4 regions of the Bradyrhizobium sp. Ses1 genome follow, and region 1 is predicted to be linked to each of the others. Evidence: riboswitches for the same ligand, from Rfam matches in the RefSeq annotation. Region 1 holds a riboswitch; each other region holds the start of a gene.
The links. A riboswitch is a leader RNA that binds a small molecule or an ion and turns the genes downstream of it on or off. The one in region 1 is predicted to bind cobalamin.

Region 2: another riboswitch for cobalamin. It lies ahead of AC5ZG5_RS31295 (energy-coupling factor ABC transporter permease); the one in region 1 lies ahead of metE (5-methyltetrahydropteroyltriglutamate--homocysteine S-methyltransferase).
Region 3: another riboswitch for cobalamin. It lies ahead of AC5ZG5_RS31230 (DUF1636 family protein); the one in region 1 lies ahead of metE (5-methyltetrahydropteroyltriglutamate--homocysteine S-methyltransferase).
Region 4: another riboswitch for cobalamin. It lies ahead of AC5ZG5_RS20820 (TonB-dependent receptor); the one in region 1 lies ahead of metE (5-methyltetrahydropteroyltriglutamate--homocysteine S-methyltransferase).

The regions. Positions count from the first base shown of each region.
Region 1 is NZ_JCAMOQ010000001.1:553,719-557,924, forward strand. Features, by position in the region: gene metE (5-methyltetrahydropteroyltriglutamate--homocysteine S-methyltransferase) at 1-1,770, opposite strand, end outside; cobalamin riboswitch at 1,878-2,078, opposite strand; cobalamin riboswitch at 2,211-2,429, shown strand; gene AC5ZG5_RS02660 (ribonucleoside-diphosphate reductase subunit alpha) at 2,544-4,206, shown strand, end outside.
Region 2 is NZ_JCAMOQ010000036.1:84,635-88,840, reverse strand. Features, by position in the region: partial or broken gene AC5ZG5_RS31305 (IS630 family transposase) at 1-242, shown strand, start outside; gene cobF (precorrin-6A synthase (deacetylating)) at 338-1,090, opposite strand; gene AC5ZG5_RS31295 (energy-coupling factor ABC transporter permease) at 1,136-1,804, opposite strand; cobalamin riboswitch at 1,843-2,062, opposite strand; gene cobA (uroporphyrinogen-III C-methyltransferase) at 2,111-2,830, opposite strand; gene AC5ZG5_RS31285 (cobyrinic acid a,c-diamide synthase CobB) at 2,827-4,137, opposite strand; gene cobM (precorrin-4 C(11)-methyltransferase) at 4,137-4,206, opposite strand, start outside.
Region 3 is NZ_JCAMOQ010000036.1:71,891-76,096, reverse strand. Features, by position in the region: gene cobN (cobaltochelatase subunit CobN) at 1-941, opposite strand, end outside; gene cobW (cobalamin biosynthesis protein CobW) at 941-1,990, opposite strand; gene AC5ZG5_RS31230 (DUF1636 family protein) at 1,987-2,361, opposite strand; cobalamin riboswitch at 2,456-2,673, opposite strand; partial or broken gene AC5ZG5_RS31225 (cob(I)yrinic acid a,c-diamide adenosyltransferase) at 2,717-3,243, shown strand; partial or broken gene AC5ZG5_RS31220 (cobyric acid synthase) at 3,303-4,037, shown strand; gene cobD (threonine-phosphate decarboxylase CobD) at 4,048-4,206, opposite strand, start outside.
Region 4 is NZ_JCAMOQ010000017.1:102,656-106,861, forward strand. Features, by position in the region: gene AC5ZG5_RS20810 (ABC transporter substrate-binding protein) at 1-635, opposite strand, end outside; gene AC5ZG5_RS20815 (MarR family transcriptional regulator) at 922-1,464, shown strand; cobalamin riboswitch at 1,556-1,755, shown strand; gene AC5ZG5_RS20820 (TonB-dependent receptor) at 2,006-4,156, shown strand; gene AC5ZG5_RS20825 (PepSY domain-containing protein) at 4,159-4,206, shown strand, end outside.

The DNA.
Region 1 (4,206 bases):
CAGGTCGTCGCGGACGAAGGACCAGTTCAGGATGGTCACGGGGCCGGTCAACATCGCCTTCACCGGCTTTGCCGTCAGTGACTGCGCGAATTGCCACCATTCGACCGTCATCGGCTGCGGTCGTGAGACGTCGCCATAGAGGATCGGCGGCCGGACGCAGCGCGAGCCATAGGACTGCACCCAGCCGAGCTCGGTGAAGGCGAAGCCGGAAAGCTGCTCGCCAAAATACTGCACCATGTCGTTGCGCTCGAACTCGCCATGGACCAGGACGTCGAGCCCGATATTCTCCTGCCAACGGATGGCGCGCGCGGTCTGATGCTGCAGATAGGTCTTGTATGCGGTATCGCTGAGTGCACCATTGGCATGTGCGGCGCGTGCGTTTCTGACATCGGTTGTCTGCGGGAAGGAGCCGATGGTCGTGGTCGGGAAGCGTGGCAGATTGAACCGCTCGCGCTGCACCTCGGCACGCTCGGCGAACCGGCTGGCACGATGGCGCATGCCGCCATCGATGGCGGCGAGACGCTGGGCAACCTTGGCATCGTGAATCCGCGGTGAGGTCTTGCGCGCGGCCGCGGCGGCATCGGACGCTCGGATCGCTTCGGACGCAGGGGCCCGGCCACTTCCAAGCGCCGCGCCCAGTGCGGCAAGCTCTTCGAGCTTCTGCACCGAGAATGAAAGCCAGGTCTTCACCTCGGGATCGAGCTTGGTTTCCAGGGCGAGATCGATGGGTACATGAAGCAGCGAGCAGGATGGCGCGATCTGAATGCGCTCCTTGCCGAGCTTTGCGACGACGGGCCCAAGCTGATCGAGGATCCGGCTCAGATCCGCGCGCCAGACGTTACGGCCGTCGATCACGCCGAGCGACAGCACCCGTTCTTTCGGAACGTCGATGAGATCGCCGAGCTGCTGGGGCGCGCGCACGAGATCGAGATGGAGGCCGGCGACCGGAAGATCAAACGCGACCGCACGATTGCCGCCGAGCCCGCCGAAATAGGTCGCCAGCATGATCCTGATGTCCGGCACCGCTTTGGCGATTTCGGAATAGGCGCGCCGTAGGGCTTGCTGAGCGGCGGCGTCCAGATCAAGCACGAGAGAGGGCTCGTCGATCTGCACCCATTCCGCACCGCGGGCAGCGAGTTCGCGCAATAGTTCGATATAGACCGGCAGGAGCCTGTCGAGCAGCGACAGCGTGTCGAAATGCGGTTCCTTGGACTTGGCCAGTTTCAGGAACGTGACCGGGCCGACCAGCACGGGGCGGGTCTGATAACCCAGCGCCTTCGCCTCCTCATACTCTTCGATCGGCTTGCGCGATGAGAGTGCAAAATACTGGTTCTTGCGAAGCTCCGGCACCATGTAGTGATAGTTGGTGTCGAACCATTTCGTCATTTCGAGCGCCGCCACGCCATGTGCGTGATGGGCATGTCCGCAGGCCTCGTCATGCGCGTCGGCCGTGGTGCCACGCGCCATCGCGAAATAGGTCGCAAGCGGCACCGCGCCGCCGGTCCAGCCATAGCTTTCCGGGATAGCGCCGACCATTGCGCAGGTGTCGAGCACCTGATCGTAGAACGAGAAATCGTTCGACGGGATCACGGTGATACCGAGTTTCTTTTGCCGCGCCCAATTGGCCGCGCGCAGCCCGACGCCGGTTTCGATCAGCGTCTTTTCGTCTGATGTGCCGGACCAGAAGCGTTCCAGCGCAAATTTCAGTTCACGGCGCGGACCGATCCGCGGCGTGCCGAGGGACGCAACAACAAGTGAAGTGGAAGACATTGGCTTAACCCCATGAGTTGGGGGCAAAGGCCGTAGTGACACGTCTGGATTCCCTGCGCGAGGTGCGCACGGAATCGCAACCGCACCACCGGGACACCCCGCCCGAGGACGTGTATGTTGTCGAGGCAGGTCTCCTGGCTCGCGGGTCGTTGCTGCGGTCCGGCCTTCCCGAAGCTTTGCAGGCTTCAGTGGCAATTGTGGACCGCGGCTCGCCGCTTACAGTTGCGGGGGCAGCTCCGGCTTTACACCGGCTTCCCTCTTAGCTCCGGAAAAGATCTCTCCGAAGAACCACGACGCGTTCACTTACCGGCAAGATCGCGCGAACGTCAACTCGGCTGACATCACGTGCGCGTGGAGCCGGTTGTTCACAGCGTCAACGGCGTGGACCGGAATTTTTGCGCTTCGCCCATACGTCCCATTGACACCATTCCCCAAATCGCACCAGATGTAGCTGTCACGGTCCATCATGACGCAAGGAATGGTGGCCAAGAGGGAAGCTGGTGATCGCGCGTTGCTCGCGAGAATCCAGCGCTGCCCCCGCAACTGTAAGCAGTGAGTTGCTCCCGATTTTAGACGTCACTGATGCGGCATCGCATTGGGAAGACGGGGAGTGACGCCGACCTGCGAGCCAGGAGACCTGCCGTGACAGCAAATAACGTCCACGGGCGGGGTGTCCCGGCGGCCGCTTGCAGGCTCATGCCGGTACGCCGCCGGCATCATCACGCAGCGTCGCCTCCGGCATCCGGCCCCAGCAACATCACGGGGTCTGCAAGATGTCACTCTCTCTCGATCGCGAAACCACCGCGTCACCTCTCATCCACCTGCGCCCCGAATCAATCGCGGCGCCGGAAGCACGGCTGCCGATGCAGGTGATTCGCCGCAATGGCGCGGTGTCGCAATTCGATGCCGGCAAGATCTCGGTGGCGATGACCAAGGCCTTCCTTGCGGTCGAGGGGAATACGGCGGCTGCGTCGCGCCGCGTGCACGAAGCGGTCGAGGAATTGACCGCCGAAGTCGTCGGCGCGCTGTCGCGCCGGATGAGCGAAGGCCGCACCTTTCATATCGAGGACATCCAGGACCAGGTTGAACTGGCATTGATGCGCAGCGGCCATCACAAGGTGGCGCGCGCCTATGTGCTCTATCGCGAGGAGCGGGCGCGGCAGCGCGCCGAACAGCAGGCAACTAAATCCGCAACGGCATCGAGCGGGCCAATCGTCCACGTCACGCTCGCGGACGGCAGCAAGGTGCCGCTCGACCATGCGCGGCTGGCGATGATCGTCGGCGAGGCCTGCGCGGGGCTCGACGGTGTCGACGCTGCGCCTGTCGTCGGGGAAATCCAGCGCAATCTCTATGACGGCATCAGCCAGGAGGAACTCGCGCTCGCCAGCGTGATGGCGGCGCGTACGCTGGTCGAGCAGGAGCCGAACTACGCCTATGTCAGCGCGCGCCTCTTGCTCGACAAGCTCCGCACTGAAGTGCTGTCCTTCGTGCAGGGCGCGCCAACGAAAGCGTCGCAGGCGGACATGGCGGTGCGCTATGGCGAATATTTTCCGGCCTATATCAAGACCGGCATCAGGGCCGAATTGCTCGATCCCGAACTCGGCCGCTTCGACCTGAACAAGCTGGCCGCGGCACTGAAGCCGGAGCGCGATCTTGCGTTCCAGTTCTTAGGGCTGCAGACGCTTTATGATCGCTATTTCCTGCATGTCCGCGGCCACCGGATTGAATTGCCGCAAGCGTTCTTCATGCGCGTCGCCATGGGGCTTGCACTGCGCGAGATCGATCGGGAGGCGCGCGCGATCGAGTTCTACAATCTCCTGTCCTCCTTCGACTTCATGGCGTCGACGCCGACGCTCTTCAATTCCGGCACGCTGCGGCCGCAATTGTCGTCCTGCTTCCTCACCACCGTTCCCGACGATCTCGACGGCATCTTCAAGTCGATCAAGGACAATGCGCTGCTCGCCAAATATTCCGGCGGCCTCGGCAATGACTGGACGCGGGTGCGCGGGCTGGGCGCCCATATCAAGGGCACCAATGGCGAGAGCCAGGGCGTCGTGCCGTTCCTTAAAGTCGCCAACGACACCGCGATTGCCGTCAACCAGGGCGGAAAACGCAAGGGCGCGGTCTGTGCCTATATCGAGACCTGGCATATCGACGTCGAAGAATTCCTCGACCTGCGCAAGAACACCGGCGACGACCGCCGCCGCACCCACGACATGAATACCGCCAACTGGGTGCCTGATCTCTTCATGCAGCGCGTCGAGGCCGACGGCGAATGGACGCTGTTCTCGCCGGACGAGACGCCCGATCTGCACGATCTCTACGGCAAGGCCTTTGCCGAGCGCTACGCGTCCTATGAAGACAAGGCCGCGCGCGGCGAGATGCGGGTATCCAAGAATGTCCGTGCCGTTGATCTCTGGCGCAAGATGCTGACCA
Region 2 (4,206 bases), on a different contig from region 1:
CTGGCTCAACATGGTCGAGATCGAGATCGGCGTTCTCGCCCGCCAATGCCTCGATCGACGCATCGACGGTTTCGCCCGCCTCGTCGCCGAGACCGCCGCCTGGGAGAAACGGCGCAATGCCGACCGCGCCCGCGTCAAATGGATCCAATAAGGCTCGCGCCAAAATGGCGCGGGCCTATCCAAAACCCATCATCGAATTAGGCCAGGTTCAACGAGTCAAAACCTCTGTGCCGAGGTACTAGGATTAAGACGGACAACGAGTCAATACGCGCGTCCAAGGTGCGACGTTCTTGTCGCAAGAGTCTCCCGCATCGACAATCCTGCCGGCGAGAGTGCGCTATCGCGACCTGCGCTTGAGAATGTAGCTGTCCATGATCCAGCCATGCCGTTCGCGCGCCGCTTGCCGTGCGGCGGCGATGCGCGGGCCGACTTCTGCAAGCTCACCGGATATGATGATCTGGTCAGGCATGCCAAGAAAGGCGCCCCACCAGATAAGCAGACCGCTCGCATCCAGCGACTGGAACGCCGCACCGCCATCGAGCATCACGACCACGGTGTCGCTGGCATCAGACCAGCCGCCTTCACGTAAGCGCCGCCCTGTGGTGACCAGGAATGGTTCGCCAATATCGTTCAGCGGCAGCGCATGCGCAGCACACAGCGCCTGGATTGACGTGATGCCGGGGACCACTTCGATCGCCGGCAAAGGATCGAGCCGGTGCGCGATCCGCAAGGAGGAGTCATAGAGCGAAGGATCGCCCCAGATCAGCAGCGCGACGCGCCCCTTGGCTCCAACATGGCGCGCAATTTCGTGCGACCAGGTCGCCGCAACGGCCTCGTGCCAGTCGTCCACGCCCTTGCGATAATCGGCGCCGCCTGCGTCTCGCACCGGCAGGTCGAACTCCGCAATCTGCGTCCGGTCGTTGGTGAGCACGTCTGTGCAAATCGTTCGCCGCAACTCGGCGAGATCGGACTTCACGGTCCCCTTGCGCGGGATCAGGATGAGGTCGGCGGCATTGATCGCGCGAATCGCGGCGAGCGTCAGTTGCTCGGGATCGCCGCAACCGATGCCTATCAGGGAGAGCGTGAGCATCGCTTGGACGGAGGACGGCCGTAACGGCCGCCCTCCAAATGGTCGCTAGGCCGCGTTGTGCAGGCGATCGGTGACGAGACCCTCGGCCGTCACGCCGCGCAGCGACTTCGCCAGCGCCAGCACCGCAAGATCGGCGAGCGGCTCGATCACGATGACGAGCGCGTAAGAGCCCGCGAAGTTCGCGATGTTGGTCGCACCAAAGCCCGCACCATAGAGTGCCCAGAACGCGACCCAGGCCACGATCCCGGACTGATACGCCGTCGAAAGCGCCAGCGCCTGGCGATACTGCAGGTCGACATAGGCGGTGTTGCGCGGAATGATGCGCTGAGCGAGCGCCTGGATCGCAAACAACGGCACCAGGAGCGTAGTGACGTTCATGCCATATTGCGGCAGGTCCGTCGGCGCGAAGAACAGCCCCTGCAATAGAAGGCCGAGCGCCAACCCGAATGCAGCCGGTGCTGCACCGAACAGCAGGAACAACGTCGAGCCAAGGATGAAATGCACCTCGGAAACGCCGACCGGGAAGTGCGGCAACACCTCGAAGAAGGTAAAGACAAGGCCTGTCGTTGCAACCGTCCGCGCGGCAAACGACGCGATGCCCTGCTCGCGCACGGTCTCGACTGCAAGCTTCCAGGCGACGCCGGCTGAGGCAATTCCGGTCGCATAGCTCAACACGAGCTTGGCGCCCGTTACGATTCCCGGTTCGATATGCATGGTCTTACGTCCTTCCTGCCGTCACACCCGACGGCCTTGGCGTCAAAACTTGCAGGGCCGGTCTCCTGGCTCGCGGTTCGAAGCGGGTCTCCGGCCTTCCCAGGCTTTTCAGCCCAGTGGCGGATCGGAGTCCCTCACCGCTTACAGTCGCGGGGGCGGCTGGGGTTTCGGGCGCCGCAACTGGGTCCGCCCACCCCCATTCCCGATTATGCTCCGGCGCTTTGCGCCGTACCGAGCACCATGCTTCTCCTGTGTGCCCCTTTCGAACAGCAGGCGTCAAGGGGCGAACAGGGCCGGCCAGTGGCATCATGAGGGATAATCTCCGGCCAGCGCACCGAACAGGATGACGGCCGCGGTGGTTGCCGCACCGCCCCGCGCGAGCTGTTCGGCAAGCTCCGCGATCGTGGTGCGGACAAGCCGCTCATCGGCACGGCCCAAGGATTCGGCAAACAGCGTAGGAGTATTCGGAGCGAGGCCCTGTTCGATCAGTTTCGCGGCCAAAGCAGGAAATGTGCGCCGGCCCATATAGACCACGGTCGTCGCTTCCGGATCGGCAAGAGCCGCCCAATTGAGATTTTGCGGCAATTCGCCGGTGACATCAGCGCCCGTCACAAACTGCACTCGGCGTGAGGTGTGGCGACGGGTCAAGGGAATGCCGGCCTGCGCGGCCGCGACGCAGGCCGAGGTGACGCCGGGAATGATCTCGTAGCCGATGCCGGCTGCGCGGAGAGCCTCGATCTCCTCCTCCAGCCGGCCGAAAATGCCGGCATCGCCCGATTTCAGGCGCACCACGCGCGCGCCGGTCGCGGCATAATCGACGAGCAGCTGCTGCTTGGTCGAGGGGCGGCCCGCGCGTTTTCCCACCGCGACGAGATTGGCGCCAGGACGCGCGAGATCGAGGATCGCGCCTGACGCGAGGTCGTCATAGAGCACGACATCGGCTTCGCGCAGCCGAGCGGCCCCCTTCAACGTCAGAAGCTCGGGATCACCGGGACCGGCAGAGATGAAGGAGACAAAACCGCTCACCGGTCCTCCGCAATCAGATGGAAGAACGTGCCCGTGGCATGACCACGGCGCGAGCCGGTCTCGGTAACAATTGTGCTGGTCGCGTCACGGACAACCGCGAGCGGCACATCAGGCTGCGCGATGATGGTCGAATAGTGGAACTCGTGGCCGCGCAGGCGTGCGCCAGGTTGATGTCCGGGCATCGGCACAGCAAGCTCGGCAAGCCGATAGCCCAGATGCATCCGGCGTTTTGCAAAGCTCGTCTCCAGGCCGAGCAGGCCCACCATCTCATGGCGCGTGCCGTCCGCGTCGATCAAGGCGTCGCCCAATACCATATAGCCCCCGCATTCGCCGTGCACCGGCCGTGTCTCCGCGAAGGCGCGTAGCGCGTTGCGAGATCGCGCATTGGCTGCGAGGCGGCCGGCGTGCAGTTCGGGATAGCCGCCCGGGAGCCAGCACACGTCGGCGCTCGCATCGGGCCCCTCATCAGCAAGCGGCGAGAAAGCCACGATCTCGGCGCCCGCGGCGCGCCATGCCTCCAACATGTGCGGATAGACGAAGGAGAACGCGGCATCGCGAGCGAGCGCAATACGCTGTCCCGGCGGCGTGATATCGAGGCCGCGCGAGGGCGATTGCGGCGACCAGGCGGACGCCGATTGCAGCACGGCATCGAGATCGACATGCTCGCTGACGAAGCGGGCGGCCTCGCCAATCAGGCCACCGACCTCTGCCTGCTCCTCTGCCTGCACCAGGCCGAGATGCCGCTTCGGCAAATTGATCTCGGAATGGCGCGGCAGCGCGCCGAACACGGCAATGCCGGCGTCCACCAAAGGGCGTCGCACGAGGTCTTCGTGCCGCGGGCTTGCGACGCGGTTGAGCACGACACCTGCAAGTCGCACGCCCGCGCGGAAATCGCGCAGGCCCGCGGTGACCGCCGCGGCCGTCTGGGCCTGACCGGACGGATCGATCACGAGCAGCACCGGCCAGCCCATCATTTCCGCGATATCCGCCGTCGCACCGGTGCCTGAGACGCCGCGCATGGCGACGCCGTCGAACAGGCCCATCGAGCCCTCGGCCAGGACAAGATCGGCATCCGCGCCTCGGCTGACGAGGCGCTCGATCGTAGCGCGCTCCATGGCCCAGCTATCGATGTTGACGGAGACGTGGCCCGTGGCGGCGGCATGAAACGCGGGATCGATATAATCGGGTCCGCTCTTAAAGCACTGCACCCTTAGCCCGCGATCACGATAGGCGCGCGCGAGCGCCAGCGTCAGCGTCGTCTTGCCGACACCGGAGGCCGGCGCCGAGATGACGAGGCTTGCAACCATCACGACGCCTCCGGAAAACGCGGCGCCGGCCCGATCGGCCGGTAGCGGCGGTCATAGTCGGCGGCGTAG
Region 3 (4,206 bases), on a different contig from region 1:
AACACCACATGCATCGCCAGATCACCGGGCGAGAGGCCGCGCAGCGACTCGGCCCAATCCGCCCGCCTTGCCGTGGACAGCGCCACTTGGAACAGAGGGCAAAATGCAGCATCAAACGGCGTCGCGCCGTCGTCGCCAACCGCGGAGAACGCGGTGGCATTGACGATGGCCGCCGGAGCACATTGCGCGAAATGCGCGCGCAACCAATCCACGACGCCCGCCGCCTTCAGTGAAGTGGCGAACACACCGTAGGCATCAAACCCCTTCCGCCGCAATGCTACGATCAGTGCATCCACCGGACCTGTGTCGGCGGCGGTGAGATAAGAGCGATAGAAGGTGACGATCGCACGCGGCTTCCCACCGGAATCCGGCAGCGTTGGAACGACCCCACGCGCGGGGTCGTAGAAGCCCATCTCGGGAACGTCCATCTCCCCGACGACCGGCCCCGCATAGAGACCCGACGCCAGCGCAAGCTGGGCGATCGCCGCCTGCGCTGCGACCGGCCCGCCCTTGTCGCAGAGCACTTTTAGCCGTCTGAGCGTCGAGACCGGCAAAGTCGAGAACGCATCGAGCCGCAGATCATCGCGACCATCCGCCGGCAGCACAGCAAGCGCGATACCGCGGTCCTTCGCCAATTGATGCAGCGCCGTCAGTCCATACGGCCAGTAAGACTCGCCGCCGATCAAGCGCACCAAAATGCCGCGCGCCTGCAACAGCGTTCGTTCGACATAGGTGTCAACCGACAGCGGATGACGCAGCTCCGCGAGGTTCGCAAGCCTCAGCGACGGCAGTTTCTCGCGCCCGCGCCGCCACCCGGAGGCAAACGCGGCGAGATCAGAGTCCGAAAACGAGAGCGCCACGAGATCGGCCGGATCCTGGCCGATGTCCCTGGGCGTCGCGGTCTCCTCAAGACCACGGCTCTCGCGAAAGACGACGTGCATCAGATGCCAAGTCCCGCAATACCAAGTCCCGCCTTGATCGCGGCTTCGTCGATGTCGCCGTGCTCACCGATCACGACCAGTTTTGACTGTTTCGGCCGCGCCCCCCAGGGCCTGTCGAACTGATGGCGCACCCGTTCGCCAACCGATTGCAGCAGCAGGCGCATCGGCTTGCCTTCGACCGCGATATAGCCCTTGGCACGCAGCACGTTCTGCTCGCGCGCCAGCCGCTGGATCGATGCAACCAGCGCATCGATATCGGTGACCTCCGGGAGATCGACGACGACGGACGCAAAATCATTGTGCTCGTGCTCGTCCTCGCCATCATGATGCGAGGGGCGCGCAGCGAGATCATCCTCTGCAGCTGCTTCGAGCCCCAGGATCACGCGCGCGTCAACGGCGCCATCGACGACCGGCAGCATCGGCACCCGGCGCGGCATCTCGGCCTCGATCGCTGCCTTGGCTGCTTCGAGCCCTGCCGAGCCGGCCAGGTCTGCCTTGGTGAGCAGCACGATATCGGCGCAGGCGATCTGGTCTTCGAACACCTCCGAGAGCGGCGTTTCGTGGTCGAGATTGTGATCCGCCGCGCGCTGCGCTTCCACGGCGTCCGGGTCCGGCGCAAAGCGACCGGCGGCCACGGCCTCCGCGTCGGCGAGCGCAATCACGCCATCAACGGTGATCCGCGACCGGATTTCCGGCCAGTCGAACGCCTTGAGCAGCGGCTTTGGCAAGGCCAGCCCCGATGTCTCGATCAGGATGTGGTCGGGCTTCACCTTGCGCGCGAGCAGTTGCTCCATCGCAGGAATGAAATCGTCAGCCACGGTGCAGCAGATGCAGCCATTGGCGAGTTCGACGATGTTTTCTTCCGGACAATTTGCATCAGCGCAGGATTTCAGGATCTCGCCATCGACGCCCTCGCTGCCGAACTCGTTGACGAGCACCGCAAGCTTCTTGCCGTTGGCATTGGTGATCAGATGCTGGATCAGCGTCGTCTTGCCTGATCCCAAGAAGCCGGTGACGACCGTGAGCGGGACTTTTGCGAGCGTGTTCATTCGGCGGCCTCCGGCACGATGGCGATGGAGGGAATGCGAGCAAGCGATTGCTTGCGGAAGATTTCGGGCCGGCCGCGCCATGGCACGATGCCGTCGAGCGCCGCTGCGTAAGCCGCAGCGCCCGCGATCACATCGTTTGCGTTGGCGTCGGACAGGCGACCGTAGACATAGGACCACCGTCCCGGCGCGTTGAGTGCGACCGAGCAACCCTGGGTGCAAGCCGACAGGCATTCGACGGGAACCAGATTGACGCCATCCGGCACGCCGGCATCGCGAATGGCGGCATGCAGCCGGGCGCCTGGCGTAGTCTCGCCCTCCGCAACGGTCTGGCCTGCCCGGCAGGTAATGCAGACATGAAGTGTGACGGTCATCGCCCCTTCCAGGATAAACTGCGGGAGGCGATGAGGTGCGCGAATCCATCCGAAGGAAGGCTCGCTTCCCCGTCGCGGAACACCCCGTCCGCCGGTCTCAAACGTTGCGCTGGCAGGTCTCCCGGCTAGCGGAGCAGGATTTTGTCCTTCGGTGCCCGCCTTCCCGACCCCGTTCGGGGCAGTGGCTTCGGGCATCTCTCCGGTCACGGTCGCGGGGGCGGCTGCTTTTCGAACCCAAACCTCTCGATTTGAGCTCTATCGCATTCCCTCTTCGCCTGTCGTAGGACAGGAACCAACGCAGGCCCACCATTTGCCTCTACCTGCGACTTGTCAAGCCGAAGGACCACGTCAGATGATGTCTGAACAGGATGCCGCCGAGGACGAGGATGCCGTCGCCTCCGAGGCCTCTGCAGATGCCCGCCACGCGGCGAAAATGACGAAGAAAAAGGTCGCCCGCGACAAGATCATGGCGACCAAGAGCGGCGAGAAGGGACTGATCATCGTTCATACTGGCGCAGGAAAGGGAAAATCATCCTCCGCCTTCGGCATGATCGTGCGCTGTGTCGCGCATGGCTTTCCCTGCGCCGTGGTTCAATTCATCAAGGGAGCCTGGGATACCGGCGAGCGCCGCCTGCTCACCGGACATTTCGGCGACCTCTGCCAGTTCTATGCAATGGGCGAAGGCTTTACCTGGGAAACGCAGGATCGCGCCCGCGATATCGCCGCAGCAAGGGCAGGCTGGGACAAGGCGAAGCAACTGATTCTGGGATCCAGCCTTGCGCATGGTCGTGCTCGACGAGATCAACATCGCGCTTCGGTACGACTATCTGGAGATCGCGGAGAACCTCGAAGCCACCGACGACGCATGTCGTTCTCACCGGCCTTCGCTGTCGTCGCTATCGCCGCAACTCTGCTCTGGCTAAGATAACTGTCCACGCGACCTAGGGCTCGGCGAGGCGCGCAGGCCCGGCAAGTGCAAGATCGCTTTTCTCGCATTGTCACGGATTGCCAATTTCGACGATCTCGACCCGCTCAAGCTTGAGCCCGGCATCGATCTCGTGATGGTTCGCCCCGGAGAGGCCATTCCCGGCGACGCCAGGCTTGTCATTATTCCCGGCTCGAAGTCGACACGCGGCGATCTTGCCTTCCTGCGCGCGCAAGGCTGGGATATCGATCTGCTGGCACATCACCGCCGCGGCGGTCATGTGCTCGGTGTCTGCGGCGGCTACCAGATGCTCGGGCGCAGCGTCGCCGATCCCGAAAGGATCGAGGGACCGGCGGGCGAAACGCAAGGCCTCGGGCTTCTGGATGTAACCACGGTCATGACCGAGCAGAAGACGCTCACCCGCGTAGCCGCACAACACATCGAGACCAGACAGCCGATCGATGCCTATGAGATCCATATCGGGCAAACCGATGGACCCGATCGCGCGCGTCCGTTCGCCCTGCTCGATGGCGCGCCGGAAGGCGCGATCTCGCGCGACGGACGCGTCTACGGCAGCTATCTGCACGGCCTGTCTGCGTCCGACGATTTCCGCAAGTCCTTTCTCGCGCAGCTCGACATTCCAGCGGCGGACCAACCGTATCGTGGAGAGGTAGAAAGCGCGCTCGATGCGCTTGCCGACCACATCGAGGCTCATCTCGATGTCGAAGGGCTGCTCGCGCTGGCCCGCTGACCAGGAGACGTCAGCGCGAGAGGGCCTCGCTCAGGCGAGCCCACTCGGCCTCGCCGCCCGGCAGACCCAGCCGCAACCATCGCGGTTGTTGTTCAAAGATGCGCGACCAGATGCGTGCGCCCGCAAGCCGCGCCTGCGCCGTGCGCGCGTCTTCGGTCTCATAGAGACG
Region 4 (4,206 bases), on a different contig from region 1:
TTCAACAGGGCGACCACATCGGCCTTCGAAGCTTGCGCCTGCAATAGAAAGGACGAGAAGTCCGCCGTATTCAGCGGCGTCTTGACGGATCCCACCACGGTGCCGCCGCTGGCTTTGATCGCCGCCGTCAGGTCTGCTGAAAGCGCCTCGCCCCAGGCATAATCCACCGGAAGGAAGAACCAGGACTTCCCCCCGCTCTCGGTAACTGCGCGGCCCATGGCGTTGGCGAGTGCGTAGCTGTCGTAGACCCACATAAATCCGTACGGCGAGCACGCCTCGGCGGTGAACTTTGAAGTGCCGCCCCCGGCGGCGATCAGAATTCCGGACTTGTTTCTGACGATGTCCTGAATAGCGAGCAGGATTCCGGAGTTCGGAACGTCGAGGATAAGGTCGACTTGCTCGACGTCGAGCCATTTGCGGGCAATGGATGTCGCTACGTCGACCTTTTGCAGGTGATCGGCCGAGATCAATTTCACCGGTTTGCCGAGCACGCTTCCGCCGAAATCTTCGATCGCCATCTGCGCTGCTACGACCGAACCTTTTCCCGAGCCGTCGGCGTAGGGTCCGCTCTGATCGTTGAGCACCCCTATGGTGATGCCGTTTGGCCCTGCATTTGCGGGCGGCGCCGCCAGCACTGCAACAAGAACCGCAATCGAAGCCGTCCAAAATTTCCAGTTCACAATTTCCTCCCATCCTAACAGCTCTGTTGTTTTTGCTCGAAGCTGTCGTGCGTTCCTCCCCCAAGTGGCGACAGAACGACTGTCTCCTGCCTAGGGCCGGTCGCGGCACTGAAACCTGCGACCGGATGGCGACAGATACCCCAATAATTTATATAGTACAAGTTTATTGTGATATTTGGTCGTTGCGGGACGTCTGGCTGGGACCTAGATTGTCGGTTAAGGAGGTGGCGGATTCACAGGGATGGTCGGTTTGGTGAAGCAGCAGAATTCCTCTCACGCCTCTAAGGCGCAGTCAGAAGTCCCAGCCGATCTTCGCAAAAAGACTCTGAAGGCGTTTTTGCTGCATTTCTTCGCCAACGTGATTCTTGCCGCGGACGCCGAAGCCGCACTGGAGCCCTACGGTCTCACCCGCCTGCACAATCGTGTGTTGGTTCTGACCGCGATGAATCCGGGAGCGACGGTCAGTGATCTCTTGCGTGCGATGCGTGTATCGCACCAGAATTTGAATCCGACCATGCGGCAACTCATCAAGGACGGCCTGCTGATCGCGAAGATTGGCGAAGAGGACCGAAGGCAGAAACGACTCTACCCTACGGCCAAAGGCCGCAAACTTGTTCAGACAGTGCTCCGCCGACAGTTCGCGCGCCTGGAGGCCGCTTTGGCCGATTGCGGCCCTGATGCGACGAATGCGTTCCTCGCCGTGCACGAGAAGCTTGTAGACAAGGACGATCTGAGATGGGCAGAGCGGCTTGCGGAAGATCCCTCTGGACTCGCAGATGTTTGATACCAAGGACGGCTTGGCCGGCCGGCCCGACGTGGCTTCTCCGCTCCGTCCAGAGCCTGCAATGAGAGGATTGACTTCGGCTCAGACAACCTCCTAGATCACGACTGACGGTTCCCCTTACGGGGATCAAAAGGGAACGCGGTGCGGGGACTTCTCCTCTATGCCGCGGCTGCCCCCGCAACTGTGAGCGGCGAATCTTTCGTCATGCGCCACTGGGAGCCTCGGTCCTGGGAAGGCGACGAAGGGTTGGGACCCGCAAGCCAGGAGACCTGCCGTCAGCCGTGGTCACACGCAAAAATGTCGGTCGGGGAGTACAGACATTGTTTTCGACCGGCGTGCCATAGGCACGTTCGAGCGAGACCTCGTTTGCGGTGACGTGCCACTGACGTCATACCGAGGTCTGCTCGTGCTCTCTATCGTTACTATCGTAAGGCAGCGTGATGCTGCCCGGCTCGCTTTCAGATACTTCCTGCCGGTTCTCCTGCTCGAATCTTCTTCGGCAAACGCCCAGCAGCCTGCGACGTCCCATGTCTTGCCTCCCGTGAGCGTTATCCAGCCGCAAAAGCCTGCGGCAAAGCGTATCAATGATCAGCGTTCAACTTCCGCAGCGCGACCTGCGCAATCTCAGTCGAGCCGGAGCCCGGCGGCGCGAAGCACCACGCCCTCGACCGCAACGTCCGACACGCCATCTCCGACGCTAAACCTGAACAAGCAGAACGCGAGTGGCAGCCGCCTCAACCTCACTCCGCTGCAGACGCCCGCCAGCGTCGAAACGATTACGTCGCAGACCATCGCAGAACGCGGCCAGCATAGTGTCACGGACGCGGTCACCCAGAACGCAGTGGGCTTTACCGCGAGCCCGGCGCCCGGCAATGGCGGCCTCTCGTTCAGCACGCGCGGCTTCACCGGAAGCAATTCGGTGATGACGCTGTATGATGGCACTCGCCTCTATGTTGGCGCAGGAACCGTGACCTTTCCGTTCGATACGTGGTCGGCGGATCGCATCGAGGTCATGCGCGGGCCAGCCTCCGTTCTGTACGGGGAAGGCGCAATTGGTGGGATCATCAATGTGATCCCCAAGAAACCGGTCACGACGCCCTACAACGATGCCGAGATATCGCTCGACACCAATACGACGCGACGCATTGCGGTGGATAGCGGCGGCCCGATCAATCCGAACGTATCCTATCGCGTCAATGCCATCGGCAACATGTCGAACGGCTGGGTTGATCGCGACCAGACGTCGAATGTTGCGGTCTCCGCCGCGGTGCGTGTCCAGGCCGCCGAAAACCTCGCTTTCACACTCTCGAACGACTACAGCAATCGAAGCCCCTCGCGCTATTTCGGCACACCGCTGATCAACGGCGGGATCGACGACACGTTGCGGTTCAAGAACTACAACGTGCTCGACAGCGCGATCCGCTATCAGGATAACTGGAGCCAGTTCAAGACCGAGTGGGACGTGACGGAAGGAGTCAAGGTCCAGAACACACTCTACTACCTGACCAGCCGTCGGCATTGGCGTGATGTCGAGAACTATAGTTGGAATCCTGCGACACGGTTGATCGACCGAACCAGCTACATCGAGATCTTCCACGACCAGGCTCAGGTCGGTAACCGGATGGACGCAACGTTTCGTGGTCATCTGCTGGGCTTCGCCAACGAGTTCGTTGCGGGCTTCGACGTCAACCGGATCGATTTTACCCACACCAACAATTCGCCCTATGGCGGCGCATCTTCGGTTAGTCCCTATGCCGGCGACATGGGGTCTTTTGCGACCTCCACGACGCGAACCACGCCCGGCTACAATGCGATCGTCAATCAATATGCGTTGTTTGCCGAGGACCGGCTGTCGCTAACCGATCAGTTGTCCGTTGTAAGCGGCATCAGGTTCGACCGGCCGGATGTCGACCGCACCGATTACAGGACACCAACGAATAATTTCGATATCTCGCTGTCGGGTACGAGCTGGCGAACCGGCGTGGTCTACACGCCCGTCTCGAACCTCGCCTTTTACGGACAATATGCGACAGCCGTTGATCCCGTCACCAATCTCATCTCGCTGTCGGCCACGCAGAAAACCTTCCAGCTTGCCACGGGCAAGCAAACCGAGGTTGGGGTCAAGCAATCATTCTGGGGCGGCCGTGGTGAATGGACGCTGGCAGGTTACGAAATCGTCAAGAACAACCTGCTGGTCCCGGATCCCAACAATCCCGCCGGCCTGGCGCTGCAAGTCGGCCAGCAATCGTCGCGCGGGATCGAAGCATCGATCGGCCTGGCACTGAATGATGGTTGGCGCGTCGATGCCAATCTCGCGGTGCTGCGGGCCCGGTACGACAACTTCAGCCAGGTGGTGGGCGGCAAACTCGTCAGCTACGCCGGCAACGTTCCGACGAATGTGCCGCAGCAGGTATCGAACGTGTGGCTGACCTGGGACTTCGCGCCGAACTGGTCCGTCTACGGCGGCGTGCAGATCGTAGGGCAAACATTCTCCGATAACGCCAATACCCAGCTTCGCCCCGCCTACACCGTGGTCAACGGCGGACTGCGCTGGAAGCCTGACGGGCAAACCACGGTGGCGCTTCGCCTCTACAATCTCTTCGACACTGTCTACGCCACGTCCGCCCCTTCCGGGCAATGGCTGCTCGGCATGCCGCGAACGGCAGAAGTGTCTGTCAACGTGAAGTTCTGATCATGCGCCGCGCGTTGATCCGGAAAGGACGGCGGTGGCTTTACATCACC